Regions from separate parts of the Cupriavidus sp. R6-3 genome, predicted to be linked through region 2. Evidence: riboswitches for the same ligand, from Rfam matches in the RefSeq annotation. Region 2 holds a riboswitch; the other holds the start of a gene.
The links. Region 2 has a riboswitch for glycine ahead of gcvT (glycine cleavage system aminomethyltransferase GcvT). Riboswitches for the same ligand answer to the same signal wherever they lie in the genome.
Positions count from the first base shown of each region.

Region 1: another riboswitch for glycine. It lies ahead of AC6EI8_RS08775 (D-amino acid dehydrogenase); the one in region 2 lies ahead of gcvT (glycine cleavage system aminomethyltransferase GcvT).

Region 1 is NZ_JCBAJO010000033.1:24,691-32,040, reverse strand. It holds partial or broken gene AC6EI8_RS08785 (lyase family protein) at 1-94, shown strand, start outside; gene AC6EI8_RS08780 (GGDEF domain-containing protein) at 260-1,243, shown strand; glycine riboswitch at 1,377-1,493, shown strand; gene AC6EI8_RS08775 (D-amino acid dehydrogenase) at 1,550-2,887, shown strand; gene AC6EI8_RS08770 (SDR family NAD(P)-dependent oxidoreductase) at 3,458-4,252, opposite strand; gene AC6EI8_RS08765 (ATP-binding protein) at 4,370-5,809, opposite strand; gene AC6EI8_RS08760 (response regulator) at 5,809-6,615, opposite strand; gene glk (glucokinase) at 6,659-7,350, opposite strand, start outside.
Region 2 is NZ_JCBAJO010000071.1:1,759-9,108, forward strand. It holds gene hemN (oxygen-independent coproporphyrinogen III oxidase) at 1-273, opposite strand, end outside; gene AC6EI8_RS13175 (UvrD-helicase domain-containing protein) at 546-2,630, opposite strand; glycine riboswitch at 2,839-2,935, shown strand; glycine riboswitch at 2,957-3,103, shown strand; gene gcvT (glycine cleavage system aminomethyltransferase GcvT) at 3,204-4,331, shown strand; gene gcvH (glycine cleavage system protein GcvH) at 4,439-4,819, shown strand; gene gcvP (aminomethyl-transferring glycine dehydrogenase) at 4,896-7,350, shown strand, end outside.

The sequences.
Region 1 (7,350 bases), on a different contig from region 2:
GTCGCTGCGCGAAGCGGCGATCGCCTCCGGCCATGTCACCGCCGAGCAGTTCGAGCAGTGGATCGATCTGAAAGGGATGACGCGCGAGGTGTAGCGCCGCGGCGCACCGGTGCTGGCGGACACGTCCACGACCGCGCATGCGGCCGCCCACACATGGAACGACCCTATGGACCGGCCCCGCGCTGCCGCGGCGGCCGGCGACAAACCCGCTTGAGACGGGCAGACGACGATCGGGGATAACAACGATCGCATTGACGAGATGATTCCTGCTCCCATTCCCGCCGATGACCAGCGGCGCCTCGACGCGCTGTACTCGCTGAACCTGCTCGATACCGCCGCCGAAGAGCGCTTCGACCGGCTGACCCGCCTGGCCAGGCGGCTGTTCGACGTGCCGATCGCGCTGGTCAGCCTGGTCGATGCCAGGCGCCAGTGGTTCAAGTCCTCGTTCGGCCTGGCCGCCCGCGAAACGCCGCGCGAGCAATCGTTCTGCGGCCATGCGATTTTGCGCGACGACCTGCTGATCGTGCCCGATGCGCTGCAGGACCAGCGCTTTCACGACAACCCGCTGGTCACGGGCGCGCCCGGCGTGCGTTTCTATGCCGGCTGCCCGCTCGCGGTACGGGGCGGCGCCAAGGTCGGCACGCTGTGCCTGATCGACACCGAGCCGCGCGAGTTCGACAAGGACGATCAGGCGCTGCTGCACGATCTGGGTCGCCTGGCCGAGCAGGAACTGGAGTCGGCGCAACTGGCCTCGATGGACGACCTGACGATGCTGTCGAACCGCCGCGGCTTCTCGGCGCTGGCGCAGCATGCGCTGGCGGTCTGCCAGCGCCAGGGAATGCCCGTCACACTGCTGTTCTTCGACATGGACGGCTTCAAGGCCATCAACGACCGCTTCGGGCACGCCGAGGGCGATCTGGCGCTGGCCGCCTTCGCCGACCACCTGCGCCAGGCCTTCCGCGAGTCCGACCTGATCGGACGGCTGGGCGGCGACGAGTTCGTCGTGCTGCTGGTCGACGCCTCGGCCGACCAGTGCGACGCGATGCTGGCCCGGCTGCGGCAAGTCGTGGACGCGTACAACGCGCAGAGCCAGCGCGGCTATGCGCTGGATTTCAGCGCCGGCGCGGTCGCCTTCGATCCCGCCCGGCACACCGGCATCGCCGACCTGCTGGCGCAGGCCGACCAGGCGATGTACGCCAACAAGGCACGCAGGAAGGGAACGCCGCCCGCCGCGCCACAGTAACTCGCGTTGCGGCCGCCGCCGCGCCGTGTTACTGTCCGCCCATCCAGGAGAAAGCGAGCCTGCGGCGCGACAGCGCGGCGGCAGCGCTGCCGAAGGCGTACCCCCGAAACGCTCAGGTACCGAAGACTGGAGACGACAACGAACTGGAGAGCGCCGCCATCATGGTTCAGCGATGACGGCCGCCGAAGGGGCAAACCGGGTCCGGGGCGGACGCGGTGAATCTCTCAGGCAAAAGGACAGTGGGGGCAGCCGGGTTGGCATCGACGATGCCGGCCGGCTGCCCCTTTTTGCATCCTGGAGCCTGAAATGAAAGTCATCGTGATGGGGGCCGGCGTGATCGGCGTGGCCTCGGCGTGGTATCTGTCCAAGGCCGGCCATGAGGTCGTCGTGCTCGAGCGCAATGCCGGCGCGGCACGCGAAACCAGCTTCGGCAACGGCGGCCAGATCTCGGTCAGCCATGCCGAGCCCTGGGCCAACCCCTCGGCGCCGCTGAAGCTGCTCAGCTGGCTGGGACGCGAGGACGCACCGCTGCTGTTCCGCCTGCGCGCCGACCCGGCGCAATGGTCGTGGGGGCTGAAGTTCCTGCGCGAATGTCCGGCCCGGCGTTCCACCCGCAACATGATCCAGCTGCTCAACCTCGGCACCTACAGCCGCGCCAGCCTGCAGGCGCTGCGCGCCGAGACGGGCATCGAATACGATCATCTGACCCGCGGCATCCTGCACTTCTATACCAGCCAGAAGGAATTCGACGCGGCCATCGAGCCGGCGCGCATCATGCGCGAGCTGGGCTGCGAGCGCCGCGTGATCGGTCCCGACGAAGTGGTGAAGCTCGAACCGGCGCTGGCCTCGATCGCGCCGCGGCTGGCGGGCGCCACCTACACCAGCGAGGACGAGTCCGGCGACGTGCACCGCTTCACCACCGGGCTGGCCGCGCTGTGCGAGGCGCGCGGCGTGCGCTTCCGCTACGGCGTGCGCGTGCAGCGGCTGCTGGCCGAAGGCGGTCGCATGCGCGGGGTCGAGATCGCCGACGAGACCGGCGCCTACACCGTCGAGCAGGCCGACGCCTATGTGCTCGCGCTCGGCAGCTTCAGCCCGATGCTGGCGCGGCCGCTCGGCGTCAAGCTCGATATCTATCCGGCCAAGGGTTATTCGGCCACGCTGCCGGTGCTCGACCCGGAGCGCGCGCCAAGCGTCAGCCTGACCGACGACGAGTACAAGCTGGTGTTCTCGCGTCTGGGCGACCGGCTGCGCATCGCGGGCACCGCGGAGCTCAACGGCTATTCGATGGAGCTGAACCCGGTGCGCTGCGAGGCCATCGTGCGGCGCACGCTGGAGATCTTCCCCGGTGTCAGCCGTCCCGAACTGGCGCGCTACTGGACTGGCCTGCGACCCGCGACGCCGGGCAACGTGCCGTATATCGGCGCGAGCGCGGTGCAGGGGCTGTACCTGAACACGGGCCATGGCACGCTGGGCTGGACCCACGGCTGCGGCTCGGGACGCGCGATCGCCGAGCTGATCAGCGGCCGCGTGCCGGAGGTGGACTTTGGCTTCTGCGGTCCGCTGCCTGAGGCGCCACGGATGGCGCGGCCGCTCGCGCCGGTGGTGGCGGCGCGTGCCGCCGCGTCGGAGCCGGCAGAGGTTTGATCCGGGGTTTGATCCGGGGTCTTATACGGATCTGATACGGATCTGATACGGATCTGATACGGATCTGATACGGGCCTGAAACAACGACACCGGCGCGGCATGGCATCGCCATGCGCGCCGGTGTTTTCGTTTCATCGTTGGCGTGGATGCGTCCGGGCACGCCTCGGGCACACCTTGGAGATGCATCAGGACAAGCATCGGAACACGTGTCGAGCATGCATCGCGCACGCACCGGGCCCCCGCATGCCGGCGAAAGCGTACCCGTTTCTGCGTGCCCCTCGCGCAAACCGTACCCGTTTCTGCGTACCCGTTCGCGAGCGTCGATGGGCCGGCTGATTGCGATGAAACCGCCGGTAAAACCGGCGTGCCGGCAGGCGATGGATAGCGGCGCCGTACCCGTTTCTGCGTCGCGCGAACTCAATCAATATGGACGCCGCGCGCAAAGCGTACCCGTTTCTGCGTGCCTGGCAGCGGTGCGAAACCAGGTCCGGCATGACGGTGCGATGCACGGCATCGCACCGTCACGCCGTCGCACCATGGCACCGTCGCATCATCCCGCCATCGCCAGGCTCAGGCGATGGTATCCACCACGCCACCATCGACCCGCAACGCGGCACCGGTGGTCGCCGATGCCTGCGGCGAACAGACGTAGACCACCATGTGCGCGACCTCCTCCACCGTGGCCGCGCGCTGGAGGATCGAGCTGGGCCGATGCGCCTTGACGAACTCGGCGGCCGCCTCCTCGATCGACAGCCCCGCCTTCTGCGCGTCCTCCCGCAGCATCTCGCGCAGGCCGTCCGACAGTGTCGGCCCCGGCAAGACCGCGTTGACGGTCACGCCGGTGCCGCTGAGCCGTTTGGCGAGGCCGCGCGATACCGCCAGTTGCGCGGTCTTCGAGAAGCCGTAATGGATCATGTCCTCCGGCGTGTTCAGCGCGGACTCCGACGAGATGAACACCACGCGGCCCCAGCCGTTCGCCGCCATCGCCGCCGTATACGCCCGCGCCAGCCGCACGCCCGACATCACGTTGACATCAAAGATCCGGGTCCAGTCCTCGTCGCTCAGTTCATAGAAGTCGCGCGGACCGTAGATGCCGGCGTTGTTGACCAGAATGTCCACCGCCGGCTCGGCGGCCACGATTGCATCGCAGCCCTCGGCGCCGCCGACGTCGGCCGCGACGCCGCGCACCGTGGCGCCCGGCACCTCGCGCACCACGTCGGCAATGGCGCCCTCGACGGTGTCCTGCTTGCGGCCATTGACGATGACGGTGGCGCCGCTGCGCGCGAGGCCGATGGCGATGGCCAGCCCGATGCCCGCGGTCGAGGCGGTGACAAGGGCGGTCTTGCCGGTGAGATCGATCTGCATGAGTGCCTCCTGAATCAGTGGGACAGCAGGGCAGAGGATGCAAACGGTTGGCGAAAGCCGTACGCAGAAACGGGTACGCTATTGGAGAAAATCGCCACCACCGCCGTATGCCGCGGACTAGTGGCGGCGTTCGCCTCGTGCGTCGCCCGCTGCGGGAAACACCACGCGCACCCGCAGCCCCGGCTCGTTATCTTCCAGCGACAGCGTGGCGCGATGCACCTGGGTGATCTCGTCGACGATGGCCAGGCCCAGGCCGCTGCCGCCGCTCGGTGCATCGGGCAGGCGGTAGAAGCGATCGAGCACGCGGGCGCGCTGCTCGGGCGGGATGCCGGGACCGTTGTCGGCGACCATCAGCGCGACGCGGCCCGCATCCGCGCGCTGCACGCGCACGTCGACCTTGCCGCCGGCCGGCACATAGCGCAGGGCGTTGTCGATCAGATTGGTCAGCAGGATGCGCAGCGCGTCGGGGTCGCCCTGCACGGTCAGCCCGGCCGAGTCTCCATCGCGGCCATCGTGACCTTTGTCGCCATCGTGACCAACCCGACCATGGCGACTATCGGCACCGCCATCGCCATCGGTAGTGTCGAGCCCCAGGTCGATATGCCGATCGAGGGCGGCCTGCGTCATCTCGCCGACCACCGTCGCGGCCAGCTCGCGCAAGGCGACCGGCTGATGGCCAGCGACGGCCGCGCCGGGCTCGTGGCGCGCGAGCGTCAGCAACTGCGTCACCAGATGCGTCAGCCGCTCGAGCCCGTCGCGCAGATTGCCGACCGCCTCGCGGCGCGCCGGCTCGCTGTCGGCGCGTTCGACCAGTTGCGCCTGCAGCTGCAGCGCGGTCAGCGGCGTGCGCAGCGCGTGCGCGGCATCGGCGATGAACGCGCGCTGCGTGTCGATCGCGTCGGACAGCCGCGCCAGCAGCAGGTTGAGCGCCTCGGTCAGCGGCGCGATCTCGGCCGGCATCTGCGCCACCGCCAGCGGCGACAGCGCATTGGCATCGCGCTTGCCCACCTGCCGCGCGATCTCGCGCACCGGCCGCAGCCCGCGGCCGACCGCCAGCCAGACCATCCAGCCCAGCAGCGGCAGCAGCAACAGCAGCGGTGCGACGGTGCGCAGCGCCATCCGCGCCGCCACTTCGCGGCGCGCGCTCATCGGCTGTGCGATCTGCACCACCGCCGGCCCGAGCTGCACGCTGTAGATGCGGAACTCGCCGTCGTCGGTGCGCACATTGGAAAAGCCGAGCTCCGCGCGCGGCGGCAGCGACGGCCGCGAATGCGACAGATAGAGGCTGCGGCCGGTGCCGTCCCAGATATGGATGACCACGTCCTCGTCGGAACGGAACAGATTGTCGGTGCCGGGTGGCAGCGGCGGCGGCAGCGATGGCATCGCCGGGCCGCTGAACTGGCTCGGCAGCGCGAGCGCGACCTGGCGCATCTGGTAGTCGAACAGCGCGTTGGCCTCCTGCCGGGCCTGGCCGTAGATCAGCGCGGTGGCGGCGGCGATGCCGGCCAGCAGGCCGAGCGCCAGCCACCACAGCAGGGTCCGCTGGATCGATCGCATCAGCGCGCTCCTCCAGCGGCTTCATTGTCCTTGCCGCCGTCTTTCTTGCTGCCCGTCTCGCTGCCCGTCTCGCTGTCCTTCTCGCCGCCGTTGTCCCCCTGCTGCACGCCTTCATCGAGCTTCGGGCAGACATAACCGACACCGCGGATATTGCGGATCAAACCCTGGCCGAGCTTCTTGCGCAGCGCGTGGATATAGACCTCGACCGTGTTGCTGCCCACCTCGTCGTCCCAGCCGTACAGCTTCTCCTGCAGCTGCGGCACCGACCAGACCTTGCCCGGACGCGCCAGCAGCGCCGCCAGCAACGCGTATTCGCGCGCCGACAGATGGACCGGCTCGCCCGACAACGTGACTTCGCGCGTGGCCGGATTGAGCACGATGGCGCCGTAGCGGACCAACGGCTCGGCGCGGCCCTGCGCGCGCCGCGCCAGCGCGTGGATGCGCGCCACCAGCTCCTGCAGGTCGAAGGGCTTGACCAGATAGTCGTCGGCCCCGGCGTTCAATCCGGCGACGCGATCGGCGACCGCATCGCGCGCGGTCAGGATCAGCACCGGCGTGGCGACGCCGCGCGCCCGCATGCCGGACAACACATCAAGACCGGATCGGCGCGGCAGGCCGAGATCGAGCAGCACCAGATCGTGCTGCCCCTCGGCCGCGCCGCCGGCGGCGACGCCAGGCGGTTGCGTGGCGGCCGACAGTCCGGCCTCGCCGTCGCGTACCCAGTCCACCGCGAAGCCTTCCTGACGCAGCGCCAGCCGCACGGAATCGCCGATCATCGTGTCGTCTTCGATCAGCAGCACACGCATCGCTTCGCTCCGTTCGTCCGCCCCGCCGGGCGTGCGCAGCGGCTCATCGCCGGTCGACCGCTTCGGCCAGCGCGTGCGCCAGCCCCGGCAGCGCGGGAAAGCGCGCGGTGATGACCTGCACCGGCACCGGCTCGAGGAAAGCGCGCATGCGTCCCTTGTCGACGAAGCGCGCGTTGAAGCTCGACGCCGCCAGCGCCTCGACGAAGCGCGGCACGATGCCGCCGCCGATATAGACGCCGCCGCGCGCGCCGAGGATCAGCGTCACATCGGCCGCGACCGACCCGAGCAGGCCGCAGAACACCGCGAGCGCGCGCTGGCACAGCGCATCGCCGCGCTGCAAGGCGCCCTCGGTGACCTCCGCCGCGGTCAGCGGCATGCGCACGGGCGTACCCGTTTCTGCGGCCAGCGCGGCATGCGTGTGCGACAGCCCCATGCCCGACAGCAGCCGTTCGGCCGAGACGCGGCCGTGCTCGCGATGCGCGGCATGCCAGGCGATCCACTCGTCGTCGGTGGCCGGCATCAGCTCGACATGCCCGCCCTCCCCCGCCAAGGCCACGGGCCCGGCGCCGTGGCGGCCGGGGATCAGCCCCGATACGCCGAGCCCGGTGCCGGGGCCGATCAGGGCCAGCGGCGTGTCGGCCGCCGGTGTGCCGGCACGCACGGGCGCCAGCTCGCCGGGCTGCAGGTACGGCAGGGCCAGCGCCAGCGCGGTGAAATCATTCAGCGCCAGCAGTG
Region 2 (7,350 bases):
ATGCAGATAGAGCGACAGCGGCGCGGCGGCGCCCCCTGCCCGGCAGTCGTCCAGCGCGGACAGATACCCCTCGTCGCCGAACCCCGCATCGAAGCGGTCGGCGGTCGGATACGAGGTGTAGCGCGGTCCGTTCACGTCGATGCGTTCCGCAAGCGCGCGGAAATCGGCGAGATCGCCGCGGCGGATGGCGGCATGCTGAGCGGCTGGGGAAGCGGCTTCGGCAGGGACTTCGGGAACGGCTTCGGAAGCGAAATGCGGAACGGTCGTTGCCATCGGCGGCCTTCTGAGGAATCCGCTTCGATGCTAGCCAGACCAGCGTGCGCAGGACTTGATCGACATCAAGGGCCGGCGATTCGGCTGTTCTCTCGGCGCTTCGGCGCCACGCGCCTGCGCCCTCAAAGTCCGATCGGCGATCCGCCACCGTAGCAGCCGGATGTTGCAGGCCCTGGCTGCCTTGTATCGACGCCGATACGAAGGGACGGGCGTACCCGGCGCTGCGCCTCAGCCCCTCAGCCCCCTCAGCCCCCTCAGCCCCCTCAGCCGCTTCAGCCGGTGGCGGCCTTGGTGCCGAGCAGCGCCTTCAGGCCCGCCAGCCGGTCCTTCGGGCTCATCGCCGGCGTCTCGTCCTTCGGTGCCGGGGCCTCCTCGAGCTTCATCTCGCCGATGAAGCGCGACGGCTGGCACGAGTAGGTGTCGCGCGCGCGCTTGCGCTTCTTGCACCAGCTGATATGCAGGCTGCGCTGCGCGCGCGTGATGCCGACATACATCAGGCGGCGCTCTTCCTCGATCTTCTCGTCGCTCAGGTCCTCGTCCTCGCGGCAATGCGGCAGGATGCCCTCCTCCACGCCGACCAGGAACACATGCGGATACTCGAGGCCCTTGGACGCGTGCAGCGTCGACAGCCGAACCGCGTCGGGATCTTCCTCGCGGCCTTCGAGCATGCTCATCAGCGCGACGGTCTGCGTCAGCTCCAGCAGGTTCTTGCCCTCGTCGCCAAATCCATCGGCGGTGTCGAAGCCGGTCGCCTCGCCATCGGCGGCCTCCGGCTTGGTGCCCTTGCGCTTGAGCCAGTCGAGGAACTCGAGCGTATTGGTCCATTTGGCCTGGGCCTGGCGCTCGTCGAATGTGTCGTACAGATAGGCTTCGTAGTGGATGCCTTCCATCAGGTCGTCGAGCACCTCGGTGGCCGGGTCGCGCGCGGCGCGGTCCGCCAGCCGCACCATCGCCTCGCAGAAGGTGCGCAGCGGCTCGAGCTGGCGCGGCTGCAGCTTGCCTTCGATGCCGCCCATCATCGCCGCCTCGAACAGCGAGACCTTGGCCTGGCCGGCGAAGGTCCCCAGCACCTCCAGCGTGGTATTGCCGACGCCGCGCCGCGGCGTAGTTACCGCGCGGATGAAGGCGGGATCGTCGTCCGGATTGGCGATCAGCCGCAGGTAGGCGCAGATGTCCTTGATCTCGGCCTTGTCGAAGAAGCTCTGCCCGCCGGACAGCACATATGGGATGCGCTCGCGGCGCAAGATCTGTTCGAACAGCCGCGCCTGGTGGTTGCCGCGATAAAGGATCGCGTAGTCGCGGAACTGCGCGCGCCGCTCGAACTTGTGGGCCGACAGCTTGAACACCACCGACTCGGCCTCGTGCTCCTCGTCGTTCATCTGCGTCACGGAGATCGGATCGCCCATGCCGTGCTCGCTCCACAGCGTCTTGTCGAACAGCTTGGGATTGTTGGCGATCACCGCGTTGGCCGCCTGCAGGATGCGCACCGTGGAGCGATAGTTCTGCTCCAGCTTGATGACCTTCAGGTTCGGAAAGTCGGTCTGCAGCAGGCGCAAATTGTCCAGCGTGGCGCCGCGCCAGCCGTAGATCGCCTGGTCGTCGTCGCCGACCGCGGTGAAGGCGGGCGCGCGCAGATGCGAGCCGCCGGCCAGCAGCTTCAGCAGCTGGTACTGGCAGGCGTTGGTGTCCTGGTATTCGTCGACCAGGAAATAGCGCAGCCGGTTCTGCCACTTGAGCCGCACGGTTTCGTCGCGGGCGAACAGCTCGGCCGGCAGACGGATCAGGTCGTCGAAGTCGACCGCCTGGTAGGCCGCCAGCGTGGCGACGTAGTTGCGGTAGATCAGCGCGGCCTGGTGCTGGTCGGCATCGGTTGCCTCGGCGATCGCGGTTTCCGGATCGACCATGCCGTTTTTCCACAGCGAGATCGTGCTCTGCACGCTGCGGATCAGCTTCTTGTCGGTGGTCGCCAGCTGTTCCTGGATCAGGCCGAAGCAGTCGTCGGCGTCCATGATCGAGAACTGCGGCTTCAGGCCCAGGTGCTCCGCCTCGGCGCGCAGGATCTGCACGCCGAGCGAGTGGAAGGTACAGACGGTCAGCTGGCGCAGCGGAATGCGCTTGCCGTCGCGGGTCTTGCCCTCCATCAGCTTGGCGATCCGCTCCTGCATCTCCTTGGCGGCCTTGTTGGTGAAGGTCACCGCGGCGATATGGCGGGGCTCGAAGCCCTTGTCCTCGATCAGATGCGCGATCTTCTGCGTGATCACCCGGGTCTTGCCCGAGCCCGCGCCGGCGAGCACCAGGCAGGGGCCGTCCAGATAGCGGACGGCTTCGGATTGGGCGGCGTTCAGTCCGTGGGTCATCGGTCGGGGATCGGAGGTCGGGTACAGCCGGAGGTCGGACCGCATCGCAAGGGACGCGGGCCGCAGGCGCGACGCGTTGTGGACGCGTCGCGAATGGGTCGAAGCCGGCGATGTTAACACGGGGGCGGGTCCGGCCGAGGCTCCGGAACCGACTCCTGCGACGCGCCGCTCTCGCGTTGACAGCCGCCAAGGCTGCGGTTAGAGTCGCGCCATCCGTCCGGGAGAGCGCGCGACTGTATCGTCATTCGCGCCGCCGAAGGGGAATCACCCGAAAACTCTCAGGCACCATGGACCGGGCGGATCGGCATGCAGCATGCACACGATGTATGCCGAACTCTGGAGAGCGACACCCGTCATTCATCAGCTGGATGATGAGCGTGTCCACCGAAGGGGCGCACGGCGTGGCCAGTCAGTCCGACGAGGACGGCAAGCCGGGCCGTAATCTCTCAGGTATCGAGGACAGAGGGGGTCATCCGTCGCGACGGTTCGCACCGAGCCGCGCGACGGATGACCCTTTTTTTGTTTGGCGCGCCGCGCGCGCCGGACCGAACGATGCCACGCTCCGAGGAATTCATGACGCTCCAGGCCACGCCCCTCAACGCCATCCACCGCGCCCTCGGCGCCCGCATGGTCGATTTCGGCGGATGGGACATGCCGGTCAACTACGGCTCGCAGATCGAGGAACACCACGCGGTGCGCAGCGATGCGGGCATGTTCGACGTCTCGCACATGTGCGTCGTCGACCTCGCCGGCCCCAATACCCGCGCCTTCCTGCGCGGACTGCTCGCCAACAACGTCGACAAGCTGCAAACCCCGGGCAAGGCGCTGTATTCCTGCATGCTCGACCCGAACGGCGGCGTGATCGACGACCTGATCGTCTACTTCTTCGCCGAGGACCGCTTCCGCCTGGTGGTCAACGCCAGCACCGCGACCGGCGATATCGACTGGATCCGCCAGCGCAACGCCGCCACCGGCGCCGGCGTGACGATCACCCCGCGCCGTACCGATAACGCTCTCGATGGCGCGACCCCGCTGGCGATCGTCGCCGTGCAGGGCCCGAATGCGCGTGCCAAGGTCTGGAGCGCATTCCCGTCGACCCAGCCCAGCGAATCGCTCAAGCCCTTCAACGCGATGGTGGTCGAGGACCCCGCGATCGGCGAAATCATGGTGGCCCGCACCGGCTACACCGGCGAGGACGGTTTCGAGCTGGTGGTGCCGGCCGACAACGTCGCCGCGGTCTGGGAAAAGCTGCATGCCGCCGGCGTGCGCCCCGCCGGCCTCGGCGCACGCGACACGCTGCGCCTCGAAGCCGGCATGAATCTGTACGGCCAGGACATGGACATCCACACCTCGCCGCTCGACGCGGGCTTGGCCTGGACGGTCGACCTGCAGAGCGAGCGCGATTTCGTCGGCAAGGCCGCGCTGGTGGCCAACGGCCAGCGCCAGCAGTTCGCCGGCCTGATCCTGCGGGACAAGGGCGGCGTGCTGCGCGCGCACCAGACCGTGCTGACCGCCGCCGGCGAGGGCGAGATCACGTCGGGCACCTTCAGCCCGACGCTGTCCCAATCGATCGCCTTCGCGCGCCTGCCCAAGGATGTGGCGCTCGGCAGCGAAGTCCAGGTGCTGATCCGCGACCGCAAACTGACTGCGACTGTGGTTAAACTGCCGTTTGTGCGCAATGGCAAGGCACTCGTGAGCTGACAGCTCGCATCGGACATCGTCCACCCGGTCACGCTGCGCCCCGCGGCCCCCTTCATCCCGATGGCACGCGGCGGCGCGACACAAGAATCTGAAATTGGAGAATCTCGATGAATTTCCCCGCTGACCTGAAGTACACCGAGTCGCACGAATGGGTGCGCGTCGAAACCGACGGCACGCTGACGATCGGCATCACCGATCACGCGCAGGATGCGCTCGGCGACATCGTCTTCCTGGAACTGCCCGAGGTCGGCAAGACGGTCGGCGCCGGCGACGCGCTGGCCGTGGTCGAATCGGTCAAGGCCGCGTCGGACATCTACGCGCCGGTGGCCGGCGAGGTGGTCGCCGTCAACGACGCTGTCAAGGACGCGCCCGAGAGCGTCAACGCCAACGCCTTCGACGCCTGGCTGTTCAAGATCAAGCCCGCCAACAGCGACGACGTCAACGGCCTGATGACGGCCGACGCCTACAAGGCCAGCGTCGGCGCCTGAGCCCGGCGCCCCGCCCGCGGCGCCGGGGGCCATGGCTGACCACCATGTCCCGGCCCGCCTCTCCGAGTCACTTGCCATGAACGCTCCCCTGCCCATGAACGCCGCTCAATCCGCTCGCCCTTCGCTGGCTGAACTCGAAGCTCGCGACGCCTTCTCCCACCGCCATATCGGTCCCGACGCCGCCGAACAGCAGCACATGCTGAAGGTGCTGGGCTACGACAGCCGCGCCGCGCTGATGGATGCCATCATCCCGGCCGCGATCCGCCGCCGCGACGGCATGCCGCTGGGCGAATTCACCGAGCCGCTGACCGAGGAAGCCGCGCTGGCCAAGCTGCGCGGCATCGCCGGCAAGAACAAGGTGTTCAAGAGCTTCATCGGCCAGGGCTACTACAACACGCTGACGCCGGGCGTGATCCTGCGCAATATCTTCGAGAACCCGGCCTGGTACACCGCGTACACGCCGTACCAGCCGGAGATCTCGCAGGGCCGCCTGGAAGCGATGTTGAACTTCCAGCAGATGGTCACCGACCTGACCGGCCTCGATATCGCCAATGCGTCGATGCTCGACGAAGGCACGGCCGCGGCCGAGGCGATGACGCTGCTGCAGCGCGTGAACAAGCACGCGTCGAATACCTTCTATGTGGCCGACGACGTGCTGCCGCAGACGATCGAAGTGGTCCGCACGCGCGCGCTGCCGCTCGGCATCGAGGTCAAGGTCGGTCCCGCCGCCGACGCGGCGCAGGCGCATGCCTTCGGCGTGCTGCTGCAATACCCGGGCGTCAACGGCGACGTGGCGGACTACCGCGCGATCGCCGATGCGGTCCACGCGGCCGGCGGCCTGGTGGTCGCCGCGGCGGACCTGCTGGCGCTGACGCTGCTCACCGCGCCCGGCGAATGGGGCGCCGACGTGGCCGTCGGCAATTCGCAGCGCTTCGGCGTGCCGCTCGGCTTCGGCGGCCCGCACGCCGGCTATATGGCTGTGAAGGACGCCTACAAGCGCTCGATGCCGGGCCGCCTGGTGGGCGTCACCGTCGACGCGCAGGGCAACCCGGCCTACCGGCTCGCGCTGCAGACGCGCGAGCAGCATATCCGCCGCGAAAAGGCGACCTCGAACATCTGTACCGCGCAGGTGCTGCTGGCGGTGATGGCGTCGATGTACGCGGTCTACCACGGTCCGCAAGGCCTGAAGCGCATCGCGCAACGCGTGCATCGCCTGACCGCGACGCTGGCCGGCGGCCTGCAGGCGCTGGGCTACGCGCGCAGCAATGCGACCTTCTTCGACACGCTGACGATCGAGACCGGCGCCGCCACCGAGGCGATCCACGCCGCGGCCACCGCGCGCCGCATCAATCTGCGCCGCGCCGGTGCGACGCACGTCGGCATCTCGCTGGACGAGACCACCACCCGCGACGATGTGGTCGCGCTGTGGGAGATCTTTGCGCAGGGCAAGCCGGTGCCGGCCTTCGACGCACTGGAAGCCGCGGCCGATGACGGCTATCCGGCCGCGCTGTCGCGCCAGAGCGCCTACCTGACGCATCCGGTCTTCAACACGCATCACGCCGAGCACGAGATGCTGCGCTATCTGCGCATGCTGGCCGACAAGGACCTGGCACTCGATCGCACGATGATCCCGCTGGGCTCCTGCACGATGAAGCTCAACGCGACCAGCGAGATGATTCCGGTCACCTGGCCCGAGTTTTCGAGCATCCATCCGTTCGCGCCGGACGACCAGACCGTCGGCTACCGCGAAATGATCGCCCAGCTCGAGGCGATGCTGTGCGCGGCCACCGGCTACGCCGCCGTCAGCCTGCAGCCGAACGCCGGCTCGCAAGGCGAGTACGCGGGCCTGCAGATCATCCACGCCTACCACGCGAGCCGCGGCGAGAGCCATCGCAATATCTGCCTGATCCCGTCGTCGGCGCACGGCACCAATCCGGCGTCCGCGCAGATGGCCGGCATGCAGGTGGTCGTAGTGGCCTGCGACGAGGACGGCAACGTCGATCTGGCCGACCTGGAGAAGAAGGCCGCGCAGCACAGCGGGAACCTGGCGGCGATCATGATCACCTATCCGTCCACGCACGGCGTGTTCGAGGAAGGCGTGCAGCGCATCTGCGAGATCGTGCACAGCCACGGCGGGCAGGTCTATGTCGACGGCGCCAACATGAACGCGATGGTGGGCACCGCGGCGCCGGGGCAGTTCGGCGGCGACGTGTCGCACCTGAACCTGCACAAGACCTTCTGCATTCCGCACGGCGGCGGCGGCCCGGGCGTGGGTCCGGTCGCGGTCGGCGCGCATCTGGCGCCGTTCCTGCCGAACCACGCCAGCAGCGGCTACCGCCGCGCGGCAGACGGCATCGGCGCGATCTCGGCCGCGCCCTACGGCTCGGCCAGCATCCTGCCGATTTCGTGGATGTATATCGCGATGATGGGCGCGCGCGGCCTGACGGCGGCCACCGAGAACGCGATCCTGGCGGCCAACTACGTCGCCAAGCGGCTGTCGGACTACTACCCGGTGCTGTACACGGGCGGCA